DNA from 2 places in the Frateuria sp. GZRe14 genome. Region 1 is predicted to be linked to the other one. Evidence: predicted binding sites of a transcription regulator. Region 1 holds the regulator's gene; the other holds the start of a gene.

Region 1 (10,563 bases):
CGACGGCCTGGTCGCGCAGGTGCCGGCGCTGATGCTCTCGATCGCCACCGCGGTGATCGTCACCCGCGTGTCCAAGTCCCAGGACATGGGCAAGCAGGTGATCGGCCAGGTGTTCGGCCAGCCGCGCGCGCTGGCGGTGGCCGGCGCGGTGCTGGGCGTGATGGGCCTGATCCCCGGCATGCCGAATCTCGCCTTCCTGCTGCTGGGCGGCTGCTGCGGCGGCGCGGCGTACCTGATGATCAAGCGCGAGCGCGAGACGAAGGAAAAGCTGGCCGAGGCGATCGCCGAACCGGCTGCCGCGCCTGCCGTTCCCCCCGAGCGCATGGAGCTCAACTGGGACGACGTCGCCAGCGTCGATCCGCTGGGCCTGGAAGTGGGCTACCGGCTGATCCCGCTGGTGGACACCCACCAGGGCGGCGAGCTAATGGGGCGGATCAAGTCGGTCCGCCGCAAGCTCTCGCAGGAATTCGGCTTCCTGGTGCCGGCGGTGCACATCCGCGACAACCTGGACCTGGGGCCCAACACCTACCGCGTCACCCTGATGGGCGTGCCGATGGGTGAGGCCGAAGTGCACAGCGAGCGCCTGATGGCGATCAACCCCGGCCGTGTGCACGGTCCGCTGCAGGGCATCCAGACCAAGGACCCGGCGTTCGGCCTGGAAGCGGTGTGGATCGAGCAGGGCCAGCGCGAGATGGCGCAGAGCCTGGGCTACACCGTGGTCGATCCGGCCACCGTGGTGGCCACGCACCTGTCGCACATCCTACAGACCCACGCGCACGAACTGATCAGCCACCAGGACGTGCAGCAGTTGCTGGACCGCCTGGCGCAAACCGCGCCCAAGCTAGTCGAAGACCTCGTGCCCAAGCGCATGGCGCTGGGCGTAGTGGTCAAGGTGCTGCAGAACCTGCTCGCCGAGCGCGTGCCGATCCGCAACATGCGCACCATCGTCGAAACCTTGGCGGAGCACGCGGGCCAGAGTCAGGATCCCGGCATGCTCACCGCCGCCGTCCGCGTCGCGCTGGGCCGCCAGATCGTGCAGGAGATCACGGGGCTGGGCACCGAGGTGCCGGTCATCACGCTGGCGCCGGAGCTCGAGCAGATCCTCATGAACTCGCTCTCCGGCGGTGGCGTGGCTGGCGCGGCGGTCGAACCGGGCCTGGCCGACCGGCTGCAGCAGAGCGTCGCCGACGCCGCGCGCCGCCAGGAAATGAGCGGCGAAGCGGCGGTGTTGCTGGTCGCGCCGCAGCTTCGTCCGTGGCTCGCGCGCTTCACCCGCCACGTGGCACAGAACCTGCACGTACTGGCCTACAACGAGGTGCCGGACAACCGCAGGGTGCGGCTGGTCCAGGCGCTGGGACGTTAAAGGCCGGGAGACGGGCATCGTGATTCGCCAGTTGCACATGCAGACAGCGCAAGGCCCTGGGGCCGCCGCGGCGATGGACACGATGGCCGCGACCCGCTTGCGGAGCAGGCAATGAAGATCAAACGTTTCGTGGCGCCGGACATGCGCCAGGCGATGCGCGAAGTACGCGAGGAGCAGGGACCCGATGCGGTGATCCTGTCCACGCGCAAGCTCGACGAAGGCATCGAGATCATCGCCGCCGTCGATTACGACGAGGCGCTGGTGCGCGAAGCCGCGCGCCATGGCGCGGCCCCCGCGCCGGCCGCCGAGCCCCCGGCGCTGCCGCCGCGTGCCGCCGCCATACCGCCGCCGCCGGTGCGCGAGGCGCGCGTCGAAACGCTGGCGCCTGCCAATCGTCCGACGCCGATCGAGATCGCCGCGAAGGCCTCGGTCGCCCCGGAGGAAAGAGAGCCGAAGCCGGTGCGTGCCGAAGTGCGCGCTCCGCACGTCTCGCCCCGCGTCCAGGCCGAGGGTCTGGTCCAGGCGAAGGCGCAACCGTCGCCGTCTCAGCCGGCGCCCGAAGCTCCTGCCGAGCCGGCGGTCCATCCGTTGATCGAGCGTGCCGCGCAGGACACGGTGCGCATGCGCGCAGAGCTTTCCAGCCTGCGCGAGATGCTCGAGATGCAGCTCTCCAGCCTCGCCTGGAACGACATGGAACGCCGCCAGCCGATGCACACCCGCGTGCTGCGCGAGCTGACCCGGCTGGGCATCGACGCCGACGTCGCCCGCGCGCTGGCCGATGAACTGCCGCCGCAGATGACGCCCGAGCAGGCGCGCTACCTGCCGCTGGGCATGTTGAGCCGTGGCATCGCCGTCAGCGGCCGCGGCCGCTCGGACGAAGCCGGCGTTACCGCGCTGGTCGGCCCGACCGGCGTGGGCAAGACCACGACGCTGGCGAAACTCGCGGCCCGGGCAGTGGTGCGCCACGGCGCCTCGCAGGTCGCGCTGGTCAGTACCGACCATTACCGCATCGGCGCCGCCGCGCAACTGGAGCACTACGGTCGCCTGCTCGGCGTGCGGGTGTACCCGGCGTACGACGCGCAGAGCCTGCGCCAGGTGCTGGAACTGCTGAAGGGTTGCCACACCGTGCTGGTCGACACCGCGGGCCTGGCCGGCAACGACCCGCGGCTGAAGGAACAGCTCGAGGCGCTGGGCGAGGCCGGCGACCTGCGCGTCTGCCTGGTGTTGGCCGCCAATGCGCAGGCGCAGTCGCTGGAAGAAGCCGTGCGCGCGTACCTGCCGGCCAATCCGCACGCGGCGATCCTGACCAAACTCGACGAGGCGCCCAGCCTCGGCGGCGCACTGTCGGTGCTTATCCGCCACCGGCTGGCGCTGGACTACACCACCGACGGCCAGCGCGTGCCAGAGGACATCGCCGCCGCCGATGCACGCCTCTTGGTGTGCCGCGCCGCGCAGGCGCTCAAGGGCAATGCGCCGGCCGCCGACGAGGCGGTGCTGGCCGAGCGTTTCGGGACGATGGTGGCCCAGGCATGAGCGGAATCCTTGCAATGAATCAGGCGTGGGGCTTGAAAGACATGTTCAACGCGATCACGGGCGAGCGCGATGCCGCGCCGGCCGCACCGCACCGGCCGCACCAGGCGGCCAACGCAGGCGCACCGCGCCGCCGCTGCCGCGCGATCGCGGTCGCCGGCGGCAAGGGCGGCGTCGGCAAGACCACCGTGGCGGTCAACCTCGGGATGAGCCTGGCGATGGCCGGGCGCGAGGTGATGCTGCTGGATGCCGACATGGGCCTGGCCAATGTCGACGTACTGCTCGGCCTGGCGCCCTCGCGCCACCTGGGCCACCTGCTGGACGGCACGGCCACGCTGGAGGAGCTGCTGCTTGACGCCCCGCACGGGCTCAAGGTCATCCCCGGCGGGTCCGGTGCGCGGCGCCTGGCGCAGCTGGGCAACGGCGAGCATGCCGCGGTGATCCGCGCGTTCGACGAGCTGCCCCGTCCGCCGGACTACCTGCTGGTCGATACCGCCGCGGGCCTGTCGGACAACGTGGCGATGTTCGCCGCGGCGGCCGATGACGTCGTGCTGGTGGTCTGCGACGAGCCGGCCTCGCTCACCGACGCCTACGCACTGATCAAGGTCCTCTCCCGCGACTTTGGCGTGCGCCGCTTCCGCTTCGTCGCCAACATGGTGCGCAACCTGGGCGAGGCCCGCGCGCTGCACCAGAAGCTGGCCAAGGTCAGCGACCGCTTCCTGGACGTGGTGCTGGATTTCTTCGGGTTCGTGCCGCAGGACGAGCGGCTCAAGCAGGCCATCCGGCGCCAGAACGCGGTGGTGGACATGTGGCCGGCGGCGCGTTCGTCGCAGGCATTCAAGCAATTGGCAGGTGCGGTCGATAACTGGGAGGAACCCGCGCGCGCGGGCCTGGACCGCATCGCATTCTTCGGTGGCCAGGCCGTGACGGCGTCGGGGTGGTGAGATGAGCGTGGCATCGGAATATCTCCAGCTGCAAAAACAGAGTGCAGATGAGTTGGTGCGCCAGCACGCGCCACTGGTGCGTCGTATTGCCTATCACCTGATGGGCCGCCTTCCCCCCAGCGTGGACGTGGGCGACCTGATCCAGTCCGGCATGATCGGCCTGCTCGAGGCCGCGCGGCACTACGCCACCGACCGCGCCGCCAGCTTCGAGACCTACGCCGGCATCCGCATCCGCGGCGCCATGCTCGACGAGCTGCGCAAGACCGACTGGACCCCCCGCTCGGTGCACCGCAAGGTGCGCGAAGTGGCCGAGGTGGTGCGCCAGATCGAGATCGAGACCGGCGCCGACGCCGAGGATGCCGAAGTCATCAAGCGCCTCGGCGTGAGCGCGGAGGACTACCACCAGATTCTCGCCGACGCCGCCAGCGCGCGCCTGCTCAGCCTCACCGCGCCGGACGACGGCGACGGCGCGCCAGCCTTCGACGTGGTCGACCAGGGCACCCTGGGGCCGGCCGAGAGCATCGAGCAGGACGGCCTGCGCCAGGCGTTGATCGACGGCATCTCCGGCCTGCCCGAGCGCGAGCAGCTGGTCATGTCGCTGTACTACGAGCAGGAATTGAACCTGAAGGAAATCGGCGCCGTGCTCGGCGTGACCGAGTCGCGCGTGTGCCAGATCCACGGCCAGGCGATCGTGCGGCTGCGTGCGCGCATGGGCGACTGGCGCGACGACGTGCAGGGGGAGTCGGAAACCGGCGCCCGCAAAGGCAAGGGCCGCCGCGCTTCATCCGATCGTTCCGTTTCCCGCTGACCCCTCCGACTTCCGATCCGAATCCCGATTTCCTACCAGAGGAACCAATGGACAAGAACATGAAAATCCTCGTGGTGGACGACTTCTCCACCATGCGGCGCATCGTCAGGAACCTGCTGGTGGAGCTGGGTTTCACCAACACGCTGATCCAGGAAGCCGACGACGGCAACAACGCGCTGACCATGCTGAAAAGCCAGCCGTTCGACATGGTCGTGACCGACTGGAACATGCCCAACATGACCGGCATCGACCTGTTGCGCGCGATCCGCGCCGAACCCTCGCTCAAGGGCCTGCCGGTGCTGATGGTTACCGCCGAGAACAACCGCGACCAGATCATCGCTGCGGCCCAGGCGGGCGTGAACGGCTACATCGTCAAGCCGTTCAACGCGGTCACGCTGAAGGAGAAGCTCACCAAGATCTTCGAGCGCCTGGCCGCCGCGGGAGCCAGCGCATGAGCGCCGTGCTTTCCACCTTCGACGAAACCGCGCTGCCGCAAGAGCTGCAGGACCTGCTCAACAGCGAAGATGGCGCGGCCTTCGAGCACGCGCTCGATGCGCTGGTGCGCCAGCGCGAGCAGCATCTGTTCCGGGCGCTGGGCCTGCTCGCGCGCGACCTGCATGGCGCGGTCAGCCGGCTCGGCAACGACTTGGCGCACGAAGGTGTGCCGGGCAAGGTCGCCGACGTGCGCAAGCACCTGAACGACGTGCTGGAGATGAGCGCCCAGGCGGCCCATCGCAGCATCGATTTCGCCGAACGCATGAGCCCCGAGGCCGACGCGCTGGCACAGAGCGCCGAGCAGGTGCTCGCCTCGGCGGCACCATGCGACCCGGTCGCGGACCTGGCGCGCCAGGCCGGCAACTTCGCAGGCGCATGCCGCGAGGGCCTCAACGACATGGTGATGGCGCAGTCCTGGCAGGATCTGTCCGGCCAGCGCATCAAGAAGGTGGTCAACTTCATCGAGTCGGTGGAGTCCTCGCTGCTGGAGCTGGTCCGCCTGACCGGTGCATTGTCCGGCCGCGAGCCGCCGCCGGTGGTGGAGAAGATCTCCGGCCAGGACGAGGCGGACCGCCTGCTCAGCGAATTCGGTTTCTAAGGGAGTCCCAGGCGAATGGATCCCTCGCTCGACGCCGAACTGCGCGACGATTTCCTGGTCGAGGCCGGGGAGCTGGTCGAGCGCCTGTCGGAACAACTGGTCGAGCTGGAAGCCAGCCCGCGCGATGCCGAGCTGCTGAACGCGGTGTTCCGCGCCTTCCATACGGTCAAGGGTGGCGCGGGCTTCCTCGCCATCGAGCCGATGGTGCAGCTGTGCCATCACGCCGAGGACCTGCTCAACGTCGCCCGCAACGGCGCGCTGGTGCTGGATTCGGCGAGGATGGACGCACTGCTCGAAGCGCTGGACCTGCTCAACGCGATGATGGATGCGCTGCGGGGCGGCACCTCGATGGCCATGCCGCCGCCTGCGCTGCTCAAGCGGCTGACGCCAGGCGCCGCGGTGCCCGCGCCGCCGCCGGTCGCCGCGCCCGTGGCCGCACCGCCGGCGGACGGCAGCATCGACGACAGCGAATTCGAAGCCCTGCTGGACAGCCTGTACGGCACCGCCGCGCCGGGCACCGTCGCACCGGCGCCGGCCGCGCCGTCACCGTCCAACATCAGCGACGACGAATTCGAGGCGCTGCTGGACAACCTGCATGGCACAGCGGCGCCCGGCGCCAGCGTCGCGCCGACAGCCAGCACCACCATCGGCGACGACGAGTTCGAGGCACTGCTCGACAACCTGCACGGCAAGGGCGGTACTCCCGGCGCGGCGCCGGTTCCGGCTCCGGCTCCTGCTCCGGCGCCCGCTCCGGCACCGGCCCGCGCGACCGCGCCGGCCGAGACCAGCGTGCGCGTGGACACTGGCCGGCTGGATGCACTGGTCAATCGCGCCGGCGAACTGGTGCTGGTCCGCAACCGCCTGCAGAGCCTGGCCCAGAAGAGCGGCGACGACATGCTGGCGCAGGCCGCGGCCGAACTCGACCGCGTCGCCGACGAGATGCAAGGCGCGGTGCTGTCCATGCGCATGCAGCCGGTCGGTCGGCTGTTCCAGCGCTTTCCGCGCATCGTGCGCGACCTCGCCCGCCAGCTGGGCAAGGAAGTGGACCTGGTGACCGAAGGCGAGGGCACCGACCTCGATCGCAGCCTGGTCGAGGCGCTCGCCGATCCGCTGATCCACCTGTTGCGCAACGCACTGGACCACGGGCTGGAAATGCCCGAGGAACGCGTCAAGGTCGGCAAGTCGCGCCGTGGCACGGTGCGCCTGTCCGCCAGCCAGCGCGGCGAGCGCATCGTCATCGCGGTGAGCGACGACGGCCACGGCATGAACCCCGAGGTGCTCAAGCGCAAGGCGGTCGAGAAGGGCGTGATCGACGCGGCCCAGGCCGCGCGCCTGAGCGAGAACGAGTGCTACGAACTGATCTTCCGCCCGGGCTTTTCCACCGCCGCGCAGATCTCCGACATCTCCGGCCGCGGCGTCGGCATGGACGTGGTCAAGACGCGCGTGGCCGAGCTCGGCGGCACCCTGCAGGTGCGCTCGAAGCTCGGCCAGGGCAGCGAACTGCAGCTGACCGTGCCGCTGACCCTGGCGATCCTGCGCGTCCTGATGGTGCGCGTGGGCCCGCGCCTGTTCGCGCTGCCACTGTCCAACGTGGAGGAAGTGTTCGAACTGTCCGCGGGCCAGGACCGCATGCTCGATGGCCGGCTGGTCGCCAACCACCGCGGCCGCGCGCTGCCGCTGGGCGACCTGGCCGGCTGGGCCGGCGTGGTCGGCGTCGCGCCGCGCCACGTGGTGGTGCTGCACATCGGCCACCAGCGCATCGGTTGCCTGGTGCACGAGGTGCTCGGCCGCGAGGACGTCATGGCCAAGCCGCTGGGTCCGCTGTTCGAGGGCCTGCCGGGCATCGCCGGTGCCACGGTCACCGGCGACGGTGCGCTGGCGCTGGTGCTGGACCTGGCCGGCCTAGCCGACGATGGCGGGCAGCTCCTGCCGTCATTGAGGGCGGCGGGCTGACATGGACGTGGTGAGCCTCGTCGGCACGATCCTGGCCTTCCTGGTCATCATCGTCGGCACCATCCTCAAAGGCTCCACGGTCGGCGCGCTGGTCAACCCGGCCGCGTTCGTGATCGTCTTCGCCGGCACCATCGCCGCCTTGATGGTGCAGACGCCCGGCAGCGTGCTCAAGCGCGCGCTGGGCATGCTGCCGATGGTCTACCGCCCGCCGGTGTTCCAGCCCTCGGACCTGATTGCCCGCATCATCGGCTGGAGCGAGATCTCCCGCCGGCAGGGCCTGCTCGGCCTCGAACCGAGGATCGACGAGGAAAGCGACGGCTTCGTGCGCAAGGGCCTGCAGATGCTGGTCGACGGCGGCGAGCCGGACGCGATCCGCGGCGTGCTCGAGGTCGAGATGGAGGCGCGCGAGCACAACGAGCTGGTCGCCGCCAAGGTGTTCGAGAACGCCGGCATCTACTCCCCGACGATGGGCATCATCGGCGCCGTGATGGGGTTGATGGCGGTGATGCAGAACCTCGCCGACCCCAGCAAGCTTGGCCACGGCATCGCCGCGGCCTTCGTCGCCACCATCTACGGCGTGGCGCTGGCCAACCTGCTGATGCTGCCGATGTCAGCGCGGCTGAAGGGCCTGGTGCGCAAGCAGACGCAGATGCGCGAGATCCTCGTCGAAGGTCTGGTGTCGATCGCCGAAGGGGACAACCCGCGGCAGATCGAGGCCAAGCTGCAGGGGTATCTGTCGTGAAAAAAAAGCATCACCACGAGGATCACGTCAACCATGAGGCCTGGGCGATTCCCTACGCCGACCTGATGACGCTGCTGCTCGCTTTCTTCGTGGTGATGTATGCGGTCTCGGTCGTCAACGAGGGCAAGTACCGCGTGATGTCCGAGTCGATCATCGAGGCGTTCAACGGCTCCAGCCACGTGATCGCGCCGATGCCGGCACAGAATGCGAAGCCGCACAACGTCGACCCGGCCATCGCCGCGCCGCAGGGCCAGCCCGGCGCGGCCGTCGCGCCGGTGGCCGTGCCGATCCCGTTGCGCCCGGCGCCGCGGCGGATGGTCGCCGAACGCGCCCCGCACGAGACCTTGCGCGACGTGCAAGCCACGCAGGAAGCGCAGCGCCAGGCGAACCTCACGCGCATCCAGCACGAGGTGGAAAAGGCGCTGCAACCGCTGATCGACAGGCAGCAGGTCGTCGTGCGCCGCACGGCCAACTGGCTGGAGATCGAGATCCGCACCGACATCCTGTTCCCCAGCGGCGTGGCGCAGCTCTCGCACCAGGCCGATGCGGTGCTGAGCAGCCTGGGCGGCATCCTGGCGCCGTTCGGCAACCCCTTGCGCATCGAGGGCTATACCGACGACAAGCCGATCAATACGGCCGTCTTTCCGTCCAACTGGGAACTGTCTGCCGCCCGCGCCGCCAGCGTGGCGCGGCTATTCACCGAACACGGGGTGAGCCCCTCGCGGCTTGGGATCATCGGCTGGGGCCAGTTCCGCCCGGCGGCCGACAACGTGACCGTCGAAGGCCGCAACCGCAATCGCCGCGTCCTGGTCGTGGTGCTGAGCGACCACGCCACGCCGACGCGCTATTCCGGCGACGCCGATCGGCTCGGCCAGCTTGCCGACGTCGCTCCGTCCTCCGATGCGCCCGCCACGCCTGTCCCGCCGGGCGCGGGACTGGCCAGGGCCGGTGCCACGGAAGGCACGCCCAAGGCTGCGGTGCATGTCGTCGAGCCACCGTTGATCGTCACGCCCGGGCACGGCAAATGAGCCGCGCCGCCACCACCATGAAAACCAAGCCATGAATGCTCCGGCCACCCCGAACACCCAGCACTGGCTCACCTTCCAACTGGACGGCCAGGCCTACGCCGCACCGCTGGTCCAGGTCAGCGAGGTGATCCGCGTCGGCGAGGTGACGCCGGTTCCGGGCGCCGCTGCCGACCTGCTCGGCATCCGCCATCTGCGCGGACGCGTGGTGCCGGTGCTGGATGGCCGCCGCCGGCTAGGCCTGCCACCGCGCGATGGCGACACCGACAGCGTGCGCGTGGTGATGCTCAACCATGCCAGCCATGCCGTCGGCCTGCGCGTCGATGCGGTGGGCGAGTTGCTGTTGCCGGGCGCCGATGCCGTCGCACCGCCGCCGCCAGGTCGCGCCGCGCGGGTGGATGATCCGGTCACCGGCGTGTTGCCATGGAAGGGTGGTTTCGTCGCGCTGCTGGACGTGCGCCGGCTGTGCCGGTTGCCGGAGGCGGATGCGGCGTAAGTGTGGGCTCGCCGCAAGGCTGCCCCATCCGCCCTCCGGCACTTCCCCTGCAGGCGGGGGGAAGGAACAACCCTGGCGTAGAGCTCCCCGACCGAGCCTTCCCCGTTGACGGGGGGAGGGAGCCGACCGGCGGAAGGGGCGACCTTGCCGGATCAATCCGGCTCTTTCGGCACCTCGCCGTAGCCCGCCGCCTGCAGCTCCTCACGCGTGGTCAGCGCCGACAGCGAGAGCTTCATGCCCGGCCGGATGTTGGCGGCAACGAAGTTCTGGTGCCCGAGCGCCTGCCCGCAAACCACCATGTCCACATTGGCCTGGTGCAGTTGCCGGATCAAGCCTGCGTTCGGGTTGGGGCGCCCGAACTTCTTCCGGTAGGCCGCGTCCGACAGCGCGAGGTCGACGCCTTGCCCGTAGAACAGCACCACCAGGTGCACCTTGTCGTTGGGCACGCCCGCCAGCGCATACAGGTTGAGAAGCTTGGCCGCGGTGTGCAGCCGCCGGTTGATTTCACCGTGGCTGGGTTCGTCGCTGTCGATGTCGATGTACAGGCGATGGTCGGCCCGGGTCGAGGGCATCAGCGCGTCCGGGCCCACCGGCAACACGCCGCCGGCG
Region 2 (10,563 bases), 1.9 Mb from region 1:
GCGACGGATGTTGCGGATCGCGATCTTGGCGTTCTCGCCCTCGTGCGACACGTGCTTGGCCAGCTCCTTGCGGCGCTCCTCGGTCAGCGGCGGCATGTTCAGGCGGATCACGGTGCCGGCGGTGGTCGGCGTGACGCCGATGTCCGAGGCCATGATCGCCTTCTCGATCGGCGCGACCATGCTCTTCTCGAACGGCGAGATCTGGATCGAGCGGGCGTCGGCCAGCGACACCGAGGCGACCTGGTTCAACGGCATGTCCGAGCCGTAGTAGGGCACCTTGATATGGTCGACCAGCGCGGTGCTGGCGCGGCCGGTGCGCAGGCGGGTCAGGTCGTGCTTGAGCGCGTCGATGCTCTTGCCCATGCGGGTTTGGGCATCGGTTTTGATGTCGTTGAGCATGGGAGTCATCCGGCGTTGCGTGAAGCAGCCAAGTATAGCAGCGCACAGGTGGCGGCGGCCCGGCACACCGCATCCCGGGCTGGAGCACTTGGCGCGACCGGAAGAGCCGGGCGGCTCGGCACGGCCCGGATGGTAGTCGCGCCCAGGGGCGCTCCTACATCAGATCAGCTGGCGGTGACCAGCGTGCCTACCTGCGCGCCCTGCATGATCCGCATCAGGTTGCCCGGCACGGTCATGTCGTAGATGCGCAGTGGCATCCCATGGTCGCGGCACAGCGCGATGGCCGCCGTGTCCATCACTTGCAGGTTGCGCTGGATGACGTCGTCGTAGCTCAGCTGGTCGTAGCGCGTCGCGCTGGCATCGCGCGCCGGGTCGGCGGTGTACACGCCGTCGACCTTGGTGGCCTTGAGCAGCAGGTCGGCGCCGATCTCCACCGCGCGCAGGGCAGCGGCCGAATCGGTGGTGAAGAACGGATTGCCGGTGCCGGCCGCGAACAGCGCGATGCGGCCCTTCTCGATGTGGCGGATGGCGCGGCGGCGGATGAAGTCCTCGGCCACATCGTGGATCTGGATGGCGCTCATCACGCGCGCATAGCCGCCGCGCTTCTCGATCGCGTCGGCCATCGCCAGCGCGTTCATCACGGTGGCGAGCATGCCCATGTGGTCGCCGGTCACCCGGTCCATGCCGGCGGCCGCCAGCCCCGCGCCCCGGAAGATGTTGCCGCCGCCGATCACCACGCCCACTTCCACGCCAGCCTTGCGCACTTCGATGATCTCGTTGGCCAGCCGGCCGATCACCTTCGGATCGATGCCGTAGTCCGCCTCGCCCATCAACGCTTCACCGGAGAGCTTGAGCAGGATGCGGCGGTACTTGGGCTGGTCGCTCATGGGGTCTCCGGATTGTGGGTAAACCGGCATATTGTAGCGATGCGGCGGTGCCCCGTCAGGCGCACGGCCGCGCGAGCCGGCCTGATCGTTCATCCTGCGCGGCAGCCAACCACCGGAGGTAACCATGCATCTCGGCGCCATTGCCCTGCTGGTGCGCGATTACGACGAAGCCATCGCGTACTTCACCGATTGCCTCGGTTTCACGCTGATCGAGGACGTGCCCCAGGGCGGGGGCAAGCGCTGGGTCATCGTGGCGCCGCCCGGATCCAGCGAGACACGACTGTTGCTGGCGAAGGCGGTCGACGCGCGGCAATCGCAGGCGGTGGGCAACCAGTCGGGTGGGCGGGCTTTCCTGTTCCTGGAGACTCGGGATTTCCAGGCGACCTACGAGGCGATGCGCACCAAGGGCGTGCGTTTCTGCGAAGCGCCCCGCGAGGAGGCCTACGCCACCGTCGTGGTGTTCGAGGATCTGTACGGCAATCGCTGGGATCTATTGCAACCCCGTCGCTGAGGCCGCGGTCGTCCATGAGCGGGCAAAAAAAAGCCGCGGTTTCCCGCGGCCTTTTTCAAGCGATGCGACTGGCGCTTACGCCAGACCTGCCTGCTTCATCACTTCGGCGTGGAAATCCTCTTCCACCTTCTCGATGCCTTCGCCGACGGCCAGACGCACGACCTGCTGCACGTCCGCGCCTTCCTTCTTCAGCGCGTCGCCCACGGTCATGTTGGTGTCCAGCACGTAGGCCTGACCCAGCAGGGTGACTTCCGAGACGATCTTGTTGATCTTGCCGGAGATGATCTTCTCCAGGATCTCGGCCGGCTTGGCCTTGTCCTTGTCGGACATCTGGCTCAGCGCGATTTCCTTTTCCTTGGCGATGAAGTCGGCCGGAACGTCGTCGGCGCGCACGTACGGCGGGTTCATCGCCGCCACGTGCATCGCCACGCCCTTGGCCAGCTCCTCGGAGCCGCCCTTGATCGCCACCAGCACGCCGATGCGGCCGCCGTGGACGTAGCTGCCGATCTTGCCGTCGGTGGTCTCGACGCGCGCCATGCGGCGCACTTCGATCTTCTCGCCGATGGTGGCGACCAGGCCCTTGGCGGCCTCCTCGACGCTGCCGGCACCCGGGTAGGCGGCGGCATTGAGCGCGGCGACGTCAGCGGCGCCGGACTTCAGCGCGACGTCGGCGACGGTGTCGCTGAACTTCACGAAGTCGGGGTTCTTGGTGACGAAGTCGGTCTCGCAATTGACCTCGACCAGCACGGCCTTGCCACCGGCCTGGGCGGTGACCACGCGGCCTTCCGCGGCGACGCGGCTGGCCTTCTTGTCGGCCTTGGCCAGGCCCGACTTGCGCAGCCATTCCATGGCGACGTCGATGTCACCATTGTTTTCCACCAGCGCCTTCTTGCATTCCATCATGCCGGCGCCGGAGCGCTCGCGCAGCTCCTTGACCAGTTGTGCGGAGATATTGCTCATCTTGAATCCTCGGATCTTGATGTGCCGTGGCGGCCGGGCCGCCACGGCAGCGTGAAAGGCTTACTCGGCGGTTTCGGTCGACTCGCGACCGCCACGGCCGCGGCCGCCGTCACGACGCGGCGCGCCGGCGCCCTTCTTGGCCGGGCCACGGCTGTCGCGCTCGCGGCGCGGCGGGGCGGCCTTGCGCTCGTCCTTGGCGATCGGGTTGCCTTCCTCGTCCAGCTCGACGAACTCGTTGGCGTCGCCGTGGGCGGCGTCCGGGGCGGCAGCCTTGCCTTCCAGGATCGCGTCGGCGGCGGCGCGGGCGTACAGCTGGATCGCGCGGATGGCGTCGTCGTTGCCCGGGATGGCGTAGTCGACCAGCTCCGGGTTGTAGTTGGTGTCGACGACCGCGATCACCGGGATGCCGAGCTTCTTGGCTTCCTGCACGGCGATGTCCTCATGGCCGATGTCGACCACGAACAGCGCGTCGGGCAGGCGGTTCATGTTCTTGATGCCGCCGAGCGAATTCTCGAGCTTGTCGCGCTCGCGACGCAGCGACAGCACTTCGTGCTTGACCAGCTTCTCGAAGGTGCCGTCGGTCTCGGCCGCTTCCAGCTCCTTCAGGCGCGCGACCGACTGCTTGACGGTGCGGAAGTTGGTCAGCATGCCGCCGAGCCAGCGGGCGGTGACGAACGGCATGCCGGCGCGGGCGGCCTCTTCGGCCAACGGCTCGCGGGCCGAACGCTTGGTGCCGACGAAAAGGATGGTGCCGCGCTTCTGCGCCAGGCCCGACAGGAAGTTCATCGCGTCGGTGAACAGCGGCAGGGTCTTCTCGAGGTTGATGATGTGGATCTTGCCGCGCGCGCCGAAGATGTACGGGGCCATCTTCGGGTTCCAGTAGCGGGTCTGGTGACCGAAATGCACGCCAGCTTCAAGCATCTGGCGCATGGTGACTTGTGTCATGGTGGTGTTCTCGATTGTTGGGCCACAAGCAGTGACCCGGGGGTTGGGACCTCCACGCATCCCCGGCCTCGACCGCGGTCGCCTTCAAAGCAGACCGCGGCACCCCGAAGACGGTGCCGATGCGTGTGTGGCGTTGATTGGGCTTGCTGCCGCAGGGCGGTTACAATCCCGTTTCGTCTTGCGCCGCATGCCTTCAAAGGCCTGACGCGGCTTGCAAAACCGTGCAATTGTAGCCGGTGCGCCGGCTCCGCGGCAAGTTGCCGGCCCAGCCGGCGCTGCCGCTCCCTTCGAAAGCGGACTCCATGGCCATCACCCTCAAATCTCCCCAGGACCTCGAAGGCATGCGCGTCGCCGGCAAGCTGGCGGCCGAAGTGCTGGCGCTGCTCAAGGAGCACGTCAAGCCCGGCGTGACCACCGAGGAGCTGGACCGCATTGCCTATGAGCACATCGTCAACGTGCAGAAGGCGGTACCCGCCAACGTGGGCTACAACGGGTTCCCCAAGACGCTGTGCACCTCGGTCAACCACGTGATCTGCCACGGCATCCCGACGCCGGGCAAGGTGCTCAAGGACGGCGACATCATCAATCTGGACGTCACCGTCATCAAGGACGGCTGGCACGGCGATACCAGTCGCATGTATTTCGTGGGCACGCCATCGGTGCTGGCCAGGCGGCTGGTGGAAACCACCCACGAGGCGATGATGCGCGGCATCGAGCAGGTGCGCCCGGGCGCCCATCTGGGCGACATCGGCCACGCCATCCAGAAGCATGCCGAGGCGGCCGGTTTCTCGGTGGTGCGCGAGTATTGCGGCCACGGCATCGGCAAGGTCTACCACGACGAGCCGCAGGTGCTGCATTACGGCAAGCCCGACACCGGCGTGGAATTGAAGAAGGGCATGACCTTCACCGTCGAGCCGATGATCAACGCAGGCAAGCCGCAAACCCGGCAGCTGCCGGACGGCTGGACCGTGGTCACCAAGGACCACTCGCTCTCCGCACAGTGGGAGCACACCGTGGCGGTGACCGACGACGGCTTCGAGATCCTGACGCCCTGGCCGGATGCGTGAGGTTTTGAGCCCCTCTCCCGCCGGGAGAGGGGTGAGGGTCCGGTATCGCCAGCAGCACGCTCCGCCCGGACTTCATCCGCCTTCGTCCTATCGGCGCGCGTGTAAGCTCGACATTCCCGCGTAGATGGCTGCCGTGACCGTCGAACTTGCCCGCCCCGCGCTCCCTCCGCTGCCGCGCCTGCCGCCGGCCGTCCCGCGCTCGGGCGTTTCGGTGGAAGCCCGCCGCGCCCTGCGCCAGCTGCTGGAGGATGTCGATCGTTCCCTGACGGCCGCCTTCCGCGACGGCGCCGACGCCGGCGCGCTCGCCAGCCGCCGCGGCGAAGCGGTCGCGCGCGTGGTTGCCCACGTCTGGACTGCCTGCCTGGGTGAAGTCGAGGGCGCCGCATTGTTCGCCGTCGGCGGCTTCGGCCGCGGGCTGCTGTTTCCCCATTCGGACGTCGATTTGCTGGCGCTGGTACGGGAGGCGCAGCCGGCGCGCCTGCGCGCGCTGGAACAATGCTTCGCCACGCTGTGGGACATAGGCCTGAAAGTCGGCCACGCCGTGCGCGATCCGCTGCAGTGCCGCGCGCTGGCCGCGCAGGAAGCCAGCGTGTTCACCAGCCTGCTCGACGCACGGCGGCTGGTCGGCGACCCGGCCATGGACGCCGAATTGCAGGCCATCGTGGACGACCCGGCGCTGTGGCCGCCAGTCGCCTATCTCGCTGTGCGCCTGGCCGAACGCGATGCACGCCACGCGCGCTACGACGACACCGCCTACAACCTCGAACCGAACATCAAGGAAGGTCCGGGCGGCTTGCGCACGCTCGACGCGCTGCGCTGGCTCGGCCACAGGCTGGCGCATGCGGACGGCTTCGAGGCGATGGTCGGCGAGGGTCTGCTCGACCCGGCCGAGTGCGTCACGCTCGAACAGTCCGAGGCGACTCTCCGCCGTTACCGCTACGCGCTGCACCTGGAGGCCGGCCGGGCCGAGGAGCGGTTGCTGTTCGACTACCAGCGCGCGCTTGCCGCGGCGCTGGGATTCGTCGACGAGCACGCCACCAACCTGGGCGTCGAGCAGTTCATGCAGGGTTACTACCGCGCCGCCAGCCAGATCGAGCGGCTGGGCGTGCAGATCGTCGAGCGCTTCGAGGAGATGCTCGAGCCGGCGCAGATCGCGGTACCGGTCGGCGAGGAATTCCTGCGCTACGGCACGCGGCTGGCCGCGCGGGATCCGGACGTGTTCATGCGACGGCCCGCCGCTCTGGTGGAGGCCTTCATCGCGCGCCTTGACGAGCCCGGCATCCTCGGTTTCACCGCCGACACGATGCGCCGCATCCACCAGGCCACCGCGCAGCTCGACGGTGCGCTGGCCGACAACCGCGAGGTGCTTGCCTCGTTCCTGCGCCTGCTGCGCCAGGGCGCCCGTTCGGTCGATGCGCTGTGGCGGATGAACCGGCACGGCCTGCTGGCGGCGATCCTGCCCGCGTTCGGCCGCGTGTTCGGGCGCATGCAATACGACCTGTTCCACGTCTACACGGTCGACGAACACACGCTGCGCGTGCTGCACAACGTGGCGCGCTTCGCCGACCCGGCGGCGCAGGCCGAATTCCCGCTCGCCCGCGAGATATGGCCCACGCTGCCCACGCCCGAAGTGCTGCTGCTGGCCGCGCTGTTCCACGACATCGCCAAGGGCCGCGGCGGCGACCATTCGGTGCTGGGCGAAGAAGAGGCGCGCACGTTCTGCGCGAAGCTCGGCCTGCCGCCCAACGACGTCGAGCGGGTCGCCTGGCTGGTGCGCCACCACCTGCTGATGAGCGTCACCGCGCAACGCCAGGACATCACCGACCCGGACGTGGTCGCGCGCTTCGCGCAAGTAGTGGAGAACCGCGAGCAGTTGGGTCAGCTTTACCTGCTCACCATCGCCGACATCATCGGCACCAGCCCCAAGCTGTGGAACGGCTGGAAGGACCGCCTGCTGGCCGATCTCTACAGCGCCACCCGCTACGCCCTGCGCAGCGACGTGGAGTTGCCGCGCGATGCCGCCACCCGCGTGCGCGAATGCCAGGACTACGCGCTGCCGCTGCTGGAAGCCGACGGCTTCGAGGCGGCAACGGTCGAGCGTGTCTGGGCCGGCTTCCCGCAAGCGAGCTTCTTGCGCCACCGGCCCGAGCAGATCGTCTGGCAGACCGCCGCGATCCTGCGTGCCGATGGCGCGCTGCCGCTGATCGCGGTGCATCCGCTGTCGGTGCGCGGTACCACCGAACTGTTCGTCTATACCCCCGACCGCGACGGCCTGTTCGCCACCGTCACCGCGATGCTGGACCGCTTGCGCCTGTCGGTGCTGGAAGCGCGCGTGCTGGTTTCGCCCCATGGCATGGCGCAGGACACCTTCCTGTTGCTGGACACCGAGACGCAGCAGCCGGCCACCCCGGCGCGGGCGGAAGAGCTGCAGCAGCGGCTGGCCCGCGCGCTGGCGCAGACGGTGCCGGTGCACCCCGCGCGACGGAGTGCCTCGCGGCAACTCAAGCATTTCCAGATGACCCCGCGGATCGCCTTCCACGCCGCCGGCGGCCGCACCCAGCTGGCGCTGGTGTGCACCGACCGTCCCGGCCTGCTCGCCGCCGTGGCCCAGGCGATGGTCGAGGCGCAGGTGCGCGTGCACGACGCGCGCATCGCCACCTTCGGCGAGCGGGTGGAGGATTTCTTCCAGCTCACCGATCGCCATGACGCCCCGCTGGGCGATGCCCAGCAGGAGCGTTTGCGGCAGGCGCTGCTGGCACGGCTGGGGCAGAGCGGCTGAGCAAATGCTGTTGGAACGCGTCCCGGTCGCGCAGCGTCTGCAGCAGATCGGTGTTTACGCCACCGCGTCGGCGCCCCAGAGCGCTTCCATGTCCACGTCGATGTCCAGCGCGGTCAAATCGACCACCTCGCTGACGGCGTGCGCCTCCACGTCGCCGCGGCGGCGGATCGGCGCGCCCGTGCGCAATCCGTCGTGGGTGGTGAGCGAGGCGACCACCGGCTGGTGGCCGACCGGGCCACGCTGGGTGACCACCGCGATCGAACCGTTGCGCAGGCGCACCCCGGTGCCGGGCGGATAGATGCCCAGCGTCTTGATGAACGTGCGGGCCAGCCGTTCGTCCAGCGCTGCCCCTTCGTTGAGGAACAGCCAGCGCAACGCAAGCGTCGGCTGCAGCGGCGGCCGGTAGTCGCGGCCGGAAACCCGCGCGCAATAGACGTCGGCCAGTGCCAGCAGCCGCGCCGGCCGACCGATCTCCTCGCCGATCTTGCCGCCGGGATAGCCGCTGCCGTCGGCCCGCTCGTGATGATCGCGCACGGCATTGAGCCAGGCGGCGCTGGCGATGCCGTGATCGCGCAGCCGCACGACGCCCAGCCGGCAGTGCGCCCGTACCGCCAGGTGATGTTCGTCCGACAGCGGCCCTTCCAGCGCGACCAGCTGGTCGTGCAGTTCGAACATGCCGATGTTCATGGTCAGCGCGGCGGACACGATCGCCGCCAGTTCGGCCGGTTCCAGCGCCATCGCGGTGCCGGTGAGCTGGCAGGCGATCGCGGCGTTGACCGCATGGCGCGTGCCGTAAGGTCCCTCGCGGCGCAGCAGGATGCTGGCCAGCGCTACGTCCGGACTGCGCCGGCAGGCCTCGCGGACCTGCTCGGCGATCCCGGCCAGCGCGCCGGGGAAGTCCGCCGGCGCCGGATCGGCAAGCAGCGCCTGCAGCCGTTCACGCGCCTCCAGCACCAGCGCCAGCGGCGAGGGCGGCGAGGGCGCCGGGGGCAGGAAAGGTCCACGGCACTCCTCTTCGGAGCCGTAGAACACGCCGTGTTCGAGCAGTTTCTCCAGTTGCGCCGCGGTGCCGATCACCTGGCCCAGGCGCATCAGCAGCTTGCCCCTGGCGTCGTAGGCGTTGAATCGCAAAGGTTGGCCGACCGTGATCTCGGCCGGGTCGATCGGACGCCGTGGCATGGCTCTGCTTCTCCGTCTCCACCGGTCGCACGCGCCGCGGGGAGCGAAGGGGAATCGGCCGCTCGGGTCTGAACTTGAGTTTCCGGGCGTAGGCACCCGTTCCCCTCCGTATACTTGGCCGCTTCCCGAGCTTCTTTCCGCGAGCTGCCCATGCCCTCCATCGACACCCTGATCGACGACGCTTTCGAGCGGCGCAACGAACTCAGCCAGAGCGAGATCGAAACGCACCTGCGCCCGGCGCTCGCGCAGGTGATGGAGTTGCTCGAACAGGGCGAGCAGCGCGTGGCCGAGCCGGACGGGCAGGGCGGCTGGAAGGTCAACGCGTGGCTGAAGAAGGCCGTGCTGCTGTATTTCCGCATCAACGGCAACCGCGTGGTCGACGGTGGCGCGGCGCTGGCTTTCGACAAGGTGCCGCTGCGCTTCGGCCACGGCAACGACGCGGAGCTGGAAATGCTCGGCGCGCGCGTCGTGCCCGGCGCGCTGGTGCGCCGTGGTGCCCACATTGCCAAGGACGCGGTGCTGATGCCCAGCTACGTCAACATCGGCGCCTACGTCGGGCCCGGCACTATGGTCGACACCTGGGCGACGGTCGGCTCCTGCGCGCAGATCGGCGCGCGCGTGCATCTTTCCGGCGGCGTCGGCATCGGCGGCGTGCTGGAGCCGCTGCAGGCCAATCCGACCATCATCGAGGACGACTGCTTCATCGGTGCGCGCTCGGAAGTGGTCGAGGGCGTGGTCGTGGAGAAGGGCAGCGTGATCGGCATGGGCGTGTTCCTGGGCCAGTCCACGCGCATCTACAACCGCGCGACCGGCGAGGTCAGCTACGGCCGCATTCCGGCGGGAAGCGTGGTGGTCGCCGGCAGCCTGCCGGCGAAGGACGGCAGCCACAGCCTGTACGCCGCGGTGATCGTCAAGCAGGTGGACGAGAAGACCCGCGCCAAGACCGGCATCAACGAATTGCTCAGGGGTGCCGAATGACCACCGTGTACGGACTGGCCAACTGCGACACGTGCAAGAAGGCGCGCAACTGGCTGGCGCGCTTCGAGGTGCCCCACACGTTCGTCGACTACCGCGCCGACCCCGTGCCGGCGGCCACGCTCAAGGCCTGGGCGCAGCAGCTGGGCGGCTGGGAGAAGCTGGTCAACAAGTCATCCACCACCTGGCGCAACCTGTTGCCGCAGCGCAAGGATCCGGGCAGCGACCCGGAGTGGACGCTGCTGCTGAAGGAGTACCCGGCGCTGGTGCGCCGGCCGGTAGTGGTGCAGGACGACGGTGCGGTAAGCGTGGGTTTCAGCGACAACGGCTTCAAGAAGCTGTTCGGCAAATAGAGGTCCCGCGCCGGGAGTTGTCCTGCAGGAATTTCGTAAGCAGCGGGGGGTTCGCTTGAGCGACGTACTGGACTTTGCTTGTGACCTGATCGGCCGCCGCTCGGTGACGCCCGAGGATGCCGGTTGCCAGGCGCAGATCGCCGAGCGGCTCGTGCGGGCGGGCTTCGCCATCGAGCACTTCCGCCACGGCGCGGTCGACAACCTGTGGGCGACGCACGGCGAGGGCGCCACGCTGGTGTTCCTTGGCCATACCGACGTGGTGCCTACCGGTCCGGAGGACGCGTGGCAGAGCCCGCCGTTCGAACCGGTCGTGCGTGATGGCCATCTTTACGGCCGAGGCGCGGCGGACATGAAGGGTTCGGTCGCCGCGATGGTGTTGGCGCTCGAACGTTTCGTGGCGGCGCACCCCCGTCACGCCGGTCGCGTCGCGTTGCTGCTGACCAGCGACGAGGAAGGCCCGACGAATCTGGACGGCGTGCGCCGCGTGACCGAGACCTTCCGCGCGCGC

The links. Region 1 encodes FliA, which starts transcription of late flagellar genes. Its sites were predicted from a motif close to TAAAGTTTNNCNNNCNNNGGCCGATAA; they were not measured.
Region 2: a site for FliA is predicted at 8,779-8,805, ahead of ACFWZ1_RS13435 (HD-GYP domain-containing protein). Genes of this name have one in related genera too.

What each region holds. Positions count from the first base shown of each region.
Region 1 is NZ_JBHZGJ010000001.1:986,282-996,844, forward strand. Features, by position in the region: gene flhA (flagellar biosynthesis protein FlhA) at 1-1,363, shown strand, start outside; gene flhF (flagellar biosynthesis protein FlhF) at 1,475-2,896, shown strand; gene ACFWZ1_RS04415 (MinD/ParA family protein) at 2,893-3,837, shown strand; gene ACFWZ1_RS04420 (RNA polymerase sigma factor FliA) at 3,839-4,645, shown strand; gene ACFWZ1_RS04425 (chemotaxis response regulator CheY) at 4,693-5,100, shown strand; gene ACFWZ1_RS04430 (protein phosphatase CheZ) at 5,097-5,738, shown strand; gene ACFWZ1_RS04435 (chemotaxis protein CheA) at 5,754-7,691, shown strand; gene ACFWZ1_RS04440 (flagellar motor protein) at 7,693-8,433, shown strand; gene motD (flagellar motor protein MotD) at 8,430-9,461, shown strand; gene ACFWZ1_RS04450 (chemotaxis protein CheW) at 9,493-9,954, shown strand; gene ACFWZ1_RS04455 (DsrE family protein) at 10,107-10,563, opposite strand, start outside.
Region 2 is NZ_JBHZGJ010000001.1:2,930,882-2,941,444, reverse strand. Features, by position in the region: gene frr (ribosome recycling factor) at 1-399, opposite strand, end outside; gene pyrH (UMP kinase) at 564-1,286, opposite strand; gene ACFWZ1_RS13460 (VOC family protein) at 1,411-1,797, shown strand; gene tsf (translation elongation factor Ts) at 1,873-2,757, opposite strand; gene rpsB (30S ribosomal protein S2) at 2,818-3,702, opposite strand; gene map (type I methionyl aminopeptidase) at 4,005-4,769, shown strand; gene glnD ([protein-PII] uridylyltransferase) at 4,903-7,548, shown strand; gene ACFWZ1_RS13435 (HD-GYP domain-containing protein) at 7,603-8,727, opposite strand; gene dapD (2,3,4,5-tetrahydropyridine-2,6-dicarboxylate N-succinyltransferase) at 8,878-9,705, shown strand; gene ACFWZ1_RS13425 (Spx/MgsR family RNA polymerase-binding regulatory protein) at 9,702-10,055, shown strand; gene dapE (succinyl-diaminopimelate desuccinylase) at 10,111-10,563, shown strand, end outside.